3 regions of the Paenibacillus sp. FSL R10-2778 genome follow, and region 1 is predicted to be linked to each of the others. Evidence: predicted binding sites of a transcription regulator. Region 1 holds the regulator's gene; each other region holds the start of a gene.
What was found. The regulator Rex, encoded in region 1, represses fermentation and respiration genes when NADH is low (regulators of the CRP and FNR family bind a similar motif). The targets are predictions, from matches to a motif close to TTGTGAAATATTTCACAA.
Positions count from the first base shown of each region.

Region 2: NST40_RS20580 (polymer-forming cytoskeletal protein) is a predicted target of Rex. The motif match lies at 1,659-1,676, and genes of this name have one in related genera.
Region 3: NST40_RS01135 (phosphoketolase family protein) is a predicted target of Rex. The motif match lies at 1,672-1,689, and genes of this name have one in related genera.

Region 1 is NZ_CP151956.1:4,722,845-4,726,133, forward strand. It holds gene NST40_RS21315 (amidohydrolase) at 44-1,345, opposite strand; gene NST40_RS21320 (redox-sensing transcriptional repressor Rex) at 1,332-1,985, opposite strand; gene dinG (ATP-dependent DNA helicase DinG) at 2,116-3,289, opposite strand, start outside.
Region 2 is NZ_CP151956.1:4,546,773-4,550,061, reverse strand. It holds gene NST40_RS20590 (MFS transporter) at 1-134, opposite strand, end outside; gene NST40_RS20585 (LacI family DNA-binding transcriptional regulator) at 183-1,094, opposite strand; gene NST40_RS20580 (polymer-forming cytoskeletal protein) at 1,735-2,286, shown strand; gene NST40_RS20575 (hypothetical protein) at 2,907-3,152, shown strand; gene NST40_RS20570 (histidine phosphatase family protein) at 3,215-3,289, opposite strand, start outside.
Region 3 is NZ_CP151956.1:231,385-234,673, reverse strand. It holds gene NST40_RS01135 (phosphoketolase family protein) at 1-1,555, opposite strand, end outside; gene NST40_RS01130 (GntR family transcriptional regulator) at 1,849-2,571, opposite strand; gene NST40_RS01125 (hypothetical protein) at 2,659-2,847, opposite strand; gene guaD (guanine deaminase) at 3,159-3,289, shown strand, end outside.

The sequences.
Region 1 (3,289 bases):
AGCAAAAAGTCGCAGCCTATTATTTATTCGTTATTCTCCAGACTTAACGCTTCAATAAACCTTCGAAGGCTTCTTGCGCTTTACGCCGGATAGCTTCCTCATCCAGGGTTAAGCATTGTCCATGCTTGATGACCTGTTTACCATTCACCCACACATGCTCAACATCCTTAGCGCTAGCAGAGTAAACCGCATGAGACAACAGATCTGTGTGTGGCAGCAAATGCGGCTGATCGATATCAATAGCAATGAAATCTGCTTTCATCCCTACAGCAAGTCTGCCTACATTATTTAAAAAGATGGACTGCGCGCCATATTCTGTAGCCATACGCAGAGCCTCTGGAGCTGGAACAGCCGTTGGATCACCGCTGACACCCTTATGAATGAGAGCTGCAAGCCGCATCTCTTCAAACATATCCAAGTTATTGTTGCTTGCCGCGCCATCCGTGCCAAGAGACACCTTCACACCAGCTTTTAGAAGATCAGTAACCCGAGCCACTCCGCTAGCCAACTTCAAATTACTGCCCGGATTATGAGATACACCCACATTATGGCGAGCCAAGATCTCAATCTCTTCATCATTTAAATGAACACCATGTGCAACTATCGAGGGACGTGTGAACATGCCAAGCTTCTCTAAGTGAGCTACAGGACGCAACCCGTAATCCGCCACATTTTGTTCCACTTCACGTTTCGTTTCGGACATATGCGTATGCATCGGTAAATCCAGATCATGCGCTGCCTGCACGAACTTAACCAGGAAGTCCGGAGGGCAAGTATAAGGGGCGTGCGGCGAGATCATAGTAGTAATTCTGCCTTCAGCCTTTCCATGCCAGTTACGGGCAAAAGAAATCGCTTCCGCAAGCTTGTGATTCTGTACATCCTCTGGACATAACCCGATCACACCACGCATCAATACGGAACGGATACCTGATAACTCAGCTACCTCGGCTACTCGGTCCATATGATCATACATATCGAGGAAGGTCGTAGTTCCACCCTTCAGCATTTCCAATACAGATAAGGAGGTTCCCCAGTATACATCATCACCGGTGAACTTTTCCTCCATTGGCCACATCTTCTCCTGAAGCCACACTTGTAGCGCTAAATCATCTCCATATCCACGCAGCAAAGACATCGCCGCATGACCATGTGTGTTTACAAGTCCAGGCATGAACAGCAGACGGCTGCCATCAACCACTTGCACTCCAGCTTCCATCTGAGGCTCTTCTTTTCCTATGTAAGTGATTAAATCATCTTCAATAGTCATATATCCACTCAGAACCGGCTCATCCGTTCCCGGAGTCAGAAAATACCCGCCCTTAATTATCGTTTTATTGTTGTTCATGTTCGCTTTCTTCCTTTCCATCCCGCAAGTAATAAGCAAGACTTTGCAGATCAGTTGTAAAATCAGCTGCATGCACCCGGATATTCGGTGGTGTCTTCAGAATCACAGGGGCAAAGTTCAAAATCGCTTCAATCCCAGAAGAAATGAGAATATCTGCTACATTTTGAGCTTCTGAATCAGGTACGGTAATAATGGCAATGCGAATACCTTGCTCACGAATCGTGCTGCCTAGTTCATCCATCGGTTGCACAGTAAGGGAGTTGATCTTACGTCCAACCTTAGGAGCGTACGAATCAAATATAGCCGTGATTTTCATAGTATCTTTAAGATATGCATTGTAATTAGACAAGGCATGTCCGAGATTACCTGCTCCAACTAAAGCTACATTAAGCTGTTGATCCAGCTTCAGGATATGACGGATTTTCTCAATAAGATACGTTACATCATAGCCGATACCTTTTCTGCCGAAGTCACCAAAATATGCTAAATCCTTACGAATCTGTGCGGGATTAAGATCAAGCTTTTGTCCAAGTTCCTGAGAGGAAACTGTTAATATTTCGCGATTCTGGAGATCATTCAAAAAACGCAAGTACACAGGCAGTCTGCGAACAACGGCTTCTGATATTTTATCCGATTTCATATTTTTCCTCCTAAAAATAGTAATGTTCTTGTGAAAATCCATATTCAAACGTCTACCTCTCCTTATTAAGGACGGTACTGTAACACACCGCCCTTAAGGATAAGGAGGAGCTAAACTGAAGACGAGCGTTTTAAGAAGCGCCGCCATCCTCTAGCCATTCCGCTATGCGAGGGACCATTTGATCAGTAAGCATATGCTCCATTTTGGGACCAGGCAATGAATAAAGGAAATACTTCCCGTAATGAGATTCAATAACCCTTGTATCATAAACAATAACTATTCCGCGATCCTGCGCCGTGCGAACCAGTCTTCCGAATCCCTGCTTAAAACGAATAACCGCTTGAGGAACAGATAATTTCATGAACGGATTCTTCTTCTGGGCCTGTAATAACTCCGACTTCGCTTCCGCCAACGGGTGATTCGGCGGTTGAAACGGAAGTCTCACGATGGCCAGGCAAGTCAGTGCTTCACCTGGAATATCTACACCTTCCCAGAAGCTGCTCGTCCCCAGCAATACGGATGCTGCACTGTCCTGAAAGCGGCGGATCAGCTTGCTCCGGCTGCCACCTTCCACGCCTTGACCAAGCACCGTAATCTCTTGTGAGGCTAAAGCCTCTTTAAGCGGATCATATACCTGACGCAGCATTTTATAAGAAGTAAACAGAACCAGCATCCGCCCACGTGTTGTTTTAGCAGCTTCCGATAATGACTGTACGAGTGTATCGACAAATCGAGCATCGCCCACACTGCCCTTCACACTAGGAAAATCACGCGGTATAACTAACAGTGCCTGCTCGCGATACTTAAAGGGAGAAGGAAGAAGTGAGGTCATTAGACGTCCTTCTTCCGCAGCTTCGTTAAGTCCGAGATTATCAATCATAAATTGAAAAGATTTATCTACAGACAGCGTCGCCGAGGTAAGCACGATGCTTTTTTTCTTATCGAAGAACAACTCTTTAAGCTGGCTGCTAACATCCACAGGGACAGCATACATCTGCAGTGATTTGCTGCGGTAATTCCCATTTGCCTCCAGCCAATATACTACATTATCGTCATTCAGCCCCATAAAGAATCTTACTTGCTCACGGATGGAAGCCAAATCCTTAAATAAACCGCTAATATCAGTAACAAGACTGTCTGCTGAGGATTGGCTTTCCTGGTCGCGCATCTCGTTAAGCATTTTATCACCCTTACGGATGATGTCGCTTAACGTCAGATTCATAGTGTTCTCTAGTGCAACCAATTCATCCCAATCCTTCGGCTTACGGGCGGGAATCAAACGCATAACCAGTTGTCCCGCTTCC
Region 2 (3,289 bases), 180 kb from region 1:
ATACTATGAAAAGTGTTACCGAACAAGGAAATGGAGTACGAACTGAGTAGCAGCAGGAATCTCCGATTTCCCCAAAGAGAGGGATGAGCTTGAACAGCAGAGGGAACTTGTTTCACTAATACAGGACCAGGCATAAGTTATGCTCCTTTCAACTTAAACGCTTAAGTGAATAGCCAAAAAAATTATTCTACAAAATAACAATTATTTTCTTGTGCGGAGTAGTCAGAATGATGCAATAATTTGTCCATGAGTTCAAATGCAGTAGCCGCTTTATCCCCTGTGAAAATGAATTTATGAACGTCATCGCCTAATATTTCCGGACAATTGCAGGTGCAAAGAACAGAGAGTTGTTCGAACCTCCCGTTTTTTCCAACGTAACTTCCAATAAACTCATTAATGACAATAGCCTCTTTATAGCCCCCCTCCTGTAAGAATGTATTTAATTCCTCCAAATTGACAACGGTGAATATCGCTTCTTCAGGTAATGGAAGACTGTCCTGAATAAAGCGGGTGAGGAAAGAATTATTGAAGCTCTCCATAATTAAACATACCTTTGAAAGGTTCTGTGGTTTTACCTTTTGCAGAGCTGCTCGATAGTTGAAAAGGACTTGCTTAAAGAGTTTATCTTCAATCATGCTGTCGATCAGAATCAAAGGAATTCCTTCTACAAAATGTGTAGAGATCGAATAAAAGGCTTCCTCACGCACATCGATCAGAAATACAGCCTCCAGTTTTCTTTCTACGATAATATCCAAAGAAGGCTGGTCAACATCAAGTGAATATAGCAGCGTATGGTAACCAGCATTTGTTAACCGTTGTTCCAAGGCATGTATAAATGAGAACTGGGCATGGAGCTTCCAGTGTGGGGTATGGACTGATGTGTTAACAAGCACACCGACCAATCTTGTTTTCTGATTCGCAAGTGAACGTGCTGCCAGATTCGGTATGTAATGCAGTTCCTCGGCAAGCTGAAGAATCTGCTGGCGCGTTTTCTCAGGAATGGTTTGGTTGCCGACACGATTCAGAACATAGCTCACTGTTGCGACGGAGACATTGGCACGAAGTGCGATGTCCTTCATGGTTGTCTTTTTCACCAGTAAATAGCTCCCTTATCCTTGTGATATTTTCTAAAGATTAACATTCTGATTCTAAAGCGTCAATGGGGGGGAGTGAGCAGTCAGATGACCCTGTTAAGTAGCTAGAAATGGAAGAATGTAGCCCTTGAGATTCAACTCTGGGAAGATCTGCTTGATAATCGTCTTAAGCTAAATTATACGAAACAAGCTTTATGCAAAAGCTGAAAAAATGCTTATTAACCCAATGGTCATCCTTCCGCTGTATTATTTTTATGCTGGAGTTTTGCATAAACCTAACATTAAAAAAGTAAGTGTAGAGTATGATGGTTCCATATCTTTTTCAAGAGAATATCTAATCTAAAGATTTATAGTAATAAAGATTATGAGGATACTTCCGCAGTTATTGGGAGTGTCCTTTTTGTATGGAATTAAGCACCTTTGTGACCTTTCTTAAAATTTGGGTAAATAAGTATTAAGATCCATGAACCTAAAACGGGCAGCGAGATGAGGTGTTACTTATGGATACGATTCCGGATGGAAAGGAGTGATCTTTGTGAAACCGCTTCAGATAACGACACAATATTGTGAAAATTTTCACCTGTTTATTAAAAATTTTAATATATAATTAATTTATAATCAAAAACAAGGGGGATTTCAAATGAAGTTATTTAAAATGATGTTAGTAGCAGGCGTCTCGGTTGCAGTCTTGTCTGGTTGTGGTGCGAATAATAATAATGCGACTAATTCGGCGGCTACTACGGCTCCAACTACAGAGCAAACGGATGCAGTTACTACAGCTTCAATCGTAAATCAAGCAGATGCGTTTACCAAGGCTGTAAGTAAAGATGGAAACTGGATTATTGCCATTCTAAATGATGTGACGATTGCCCAAGATGTTGTTGTTGAAGGCGAATTCCATGATAAAGGGGCCGCAGACGGCGATATCTACCGTAAGATTGCTCTTTATGCCCAAGATGCTGATCACAAAGTTACTGCCAATTACACACTCACTGTACCTAAGTTAACTGTACAAAGTGAAAATTTACGGGTTCAAGGCGGAACCATTAAAGGTGATGTTTATGTAGAAGCGAACGGATTTAATCTGCATGAAACCTCGACTATTGATGGCAATCTTTACTTCGCAAACGAAGATGTGAAAGCAACTGCAGGGATTGAAGGTAAAGTAACTGGGGCAACTGAAGTTAAATAAGTTAGTGATGATTTCGATTAGGTAGATGTAGAAGTTGAAGGACTAAATAGATAGAATTATCCGGATAGGTTCAGGAAAATGGAATCAGTATGAATGGGCAAACTCATAATGGACTACACCCCATCTAATTACCATATGAGAGCCGACGGAAGCTGTGAAGTAACAAGTAATGGAGTATTGAAGTGTACAGTAGATGGTTTTAACTGTATTTTGTACAACTAAAATGCTCAAAATGCTCGGCCAATGAAAATAGCTGTATTTAGTACATCTATTTTCTTGATTTAATACTCTACAGGCTATTTCTTAAGTTTTTAATTGTATAGAATACACTTAAAGTTAGAATTAGCCCTTGTGGATATGGAATAAGTGTATAAAATGCAGTTATCTTACAAATTTCAACAAGATAGTGCGTTACAACGGAGTGGGTATCCGAAAGCTACGAATGATTAAGCTTAGCTCGTAACCTACTCAAGCAAACCACCGCAGACCCAAAACACCAGGCAGTGAACCTCCAACGGAGAATCGCTGCCTGGTTGTTTTTTGTGGATGAATATATGAACTATTGTTGATTTTCTTCATATTGACTTATAATATTACTACCACTACTAGGAGGAACACATATGTCTAAGGAGTATTCGCGCACATATATTGAGAGCGTAAAGCTTGAAATGTTAAATAGGTTGGGATTAAAGCAGGTGTTCTTCAAGGAGCAAATAGGGGATAGCTTAATTTTTGAAGCTGTGGGCTTTGATAAAGGGGCAAAACACCGCTTTTGCGTTAGACCAAAGACGAAAACGATTGATGAATTCATTTCAGGCAAATGGATGAAGGTCCGCAGTTTTATAATCAAAAGTGTGGATATTTAATGTTGAACCCTATAAAGGTAGCCCCGTTAATCGGAGTTACCTTTTTATTTTTTGACCCATAGTCATTGATAATGTGAAGTATCTCCATACAGATCAATGGTTGTATTGTTATCAGTTAGGGTTACTTTACATAATGC
Region 3 (3,289 bases), 2.4 Mb from region 1:
CAGCACGCCAGCTTTGATCTGTTGCTTTACGCAGCCATTTGAAATGCTGAGTAATCATCGAATCCACGACACGCAAGAAAGCTTCATAGCTTGCAAAGAAACCATGGCGACCTGTCAATACGTAACCTTCAAGCAAACCTTCTGCCTGATGTTCAGACAATTGGGAATCGATAACACGGCCATAAGAAGCTAGGAATTCGTCATTCGGCTCAATCACTTGATCCAACCATTGACGTTTCGTCACTTCAAAGACAGGTCCCAGACGATTGGACATTGTTTCATCCGGTCCGAAAATTCTGAAATTGCGGTTCTCTTCGTTCAGAGAGATAACATCTTTCATGTATTTACCCAGAACGGCCATATCTTGTGCTATTACTTCACCTGGTTTGGAATTATCAAGTGCGAACTTACGGAAATTCGGTAAGTTTAGATCTTTAATTTGGTTGCCAGCATTAGTAACTGGGTTCATTCCCATACGTCTGTCGCCAGTTGGCAGAATCTCAGCAAGTTCAGCGTTCAGACGACCATTGTCATCAAATAATTCTTCTGGTCTATAGCTGTTCATCCACTCCAATAACGCCGGAGCATGCTTCATATTTTTTTGATCCACTGGAATCGGCACCTGATGGGCACGGAAAGAGTTCTCATTCGGAACACCATCCCATTGCTTTGGACCCGTCCAGCCCTTAGGAGAACGGAAGACCAACATTGGCCAAACCGGACGCGTCAGGTCATTGTTGTCACGTGCATTCTTTTGAATCGCTTCAATTCTTTCAACGATGGTATCAAGCACCTTAGCCATTTCCGGATGCATTAGATCAGGATTTTCGCCTTCAACGAAGAACGGTTCCCAACCCATACCTTTAAAGTATGCAGTAATTTCTTCTTTGGATTGACGAGACAGAATCGTTGGGTTACTGATTTTGAAACCATTTAAGTGCAAGATCGGCAGAACTGCACCATCAGTAACTGGATTGATGAACCGGTTGGAGAACCATGAAGCCGCTAATGGGCCAGTTTCAGCCTCTCCATCACCAATAACAACAGCGGAGATCAAATCTGGATTATCCAGAATTGCACCTACACCATGGGATAGAGAATAACCTAATTCGCCACCTTCGTGGATCGATCCAGGTGTTTCAGGGGCAGCATGGGAAGCAACTCCACCTGGGAAAGAGAATTGTTTGAACAATTTCTTCAGGCCTGGGATATCTTGTGTGATTTCCGGATAAATTTCAGTATAGCTACCATCGAGATAGGAGTTCGAAACCATAACCTGACCGCCATGACCAGGGCCCTCGATGTAGAACATATTCAAATCATATTTAGTAATGACCCGATTCAAATGGGCATAAATAAAGTTCTGGCCTGGAATAGTTCCCCAGTGTCCAATGGGCTTAATCTTTACGTCTGCTTCTTTCAGCGGTTCTCTTAACAACGGATTATCTTTCAAATACAGTTGACCTACAGAGATGTAGTTAGTTGCGCGCCAGTATGCATCAAGCTTCTCTAAATAAGTTTTTGATGAGTAATCAACATCCATGGATAATACCATTTCTTCCACTCCCCAAAATTTTTTCTGTGTCTACATTGCCGTAATTTCTTCCACAAGTACATCATACCGCCGCGAAAAATTAATTCAACCTTTTCAACAAATGATACGGTCCAATTTTGTGAAAATATGAACATAGTATGAAAAACAGTGTCAATTGTCTGTAAAAATACGTCAATATTAATATATATGTAAAAATATGGACTGAAGTTTGCGGGGGTATTTGCTACTTGTCCTTCTTCTATTTTGCGCAAAATAAAAAAAATAAGACCGAGAAAAATTCCCCAGTCTTACTTTTAATGAACGGACACAAAGGTATTAAATTTTAAGTATTTATAGTGGAAGCGCATATGGGAGAATTCAAATGGCGTGCCATTATCTAAAAAGAAAATCCCTTCCATAATGCTTACTGGCTCATTTGCCTGCAAATGCAGCAGCTCTTGATCCGTAGCCTCAGAGGGTTCTGCGGATATCGATAAAAAGGATTTGGTTACCGCCAGATTTCGTGAATCCTCCAAATAATTAAAGATAGATCCTTCAATAATGGTCTGATTTAAATTCTGCACGATTTTGATTGGGATATAACCCGTTTCAATCATAAAGGGTTCATCATCAAAAAGACGTAAGCGAATGATTTTGTAAACAAAATCATGAGGGCCTAAAAACAGATCCCGCTGTAGTTCTTCCGTTGGTGGAATGACCTCAAATTTCAAAACTTTAATCTTTGGCTTCTTCCCATTCATTTGAAAATTGTCGGTGACACCTAAATTAGAGCCTTCGTAGTTAAAAATAGATTCATTTTTTATGTATAAAGGATTTATAAATGTCCCTGAGCCACGCTTTTTAAAAATAATGCCGGCATTTGCCATTTTAGTCAGAGCACTTTTAATAGAACTACGACTCACTTGATAAGTTTCACTAAGCGTTCGTTCATCCGGTAATTTCATATCGGGAAACTGCCCAGCAAAAATTTTCATTTTTAAGTCATCAATAATTTGTTTGTAGACAAACTGTGTCATGAAGTACTCCTTTTCAGGTCGATACAAGTTTTATTTCAATCTTTACTATAACATAATAACCAGACGTTTATAATCTATCCGGCCAGCTTATTTACGTCGGCGATTTGTCATGCGATTGTACATCACTAAACCGGCAATGACCATGCCCAGCGTCCCCATACTACTTGCTGATTCAGCCTGCATACCAAACAAAATGCATAGGTTAGTGACCAAGCTTTTTGTAAGTACAGCAACAATAATTAACATCAACGGGCGCCAAATGTTGTATCTTCTCATCCAGGCAACACTCCTAATCCAATTTTCTCAAACTATTGATCGATTTCATCTATTATATCACAAGATAGTAACCGCATTCATTTCCTATAACCGTAAAGAAATCGAAGCCGATCAGCATTTTTTACTTCCCTCTATCTTTTTCTGTATTCTAGCCTAGCGAACGTGACGTCTATGCGTCATATTCGCTTTCAATTCCTCAGCTCCTCCTATCTGTCAATTACGCCTTTATTCGACTTTTGGTCTGGACTTATCCTTTTTCACGGATTATAATAACGAATGCACACCAAAAGACGAACATTAAGGCGGAAATCATGAGAAATTATATGCGAATATTCCTAGGCACTTCATTTTCTAGCCTATCCCCAAAAGAAATTCAAATTTTAAAGGATCATCTCTTCTGTATCAATTCGGATGGGATGATAGAAATGATCGTTGCACCGGA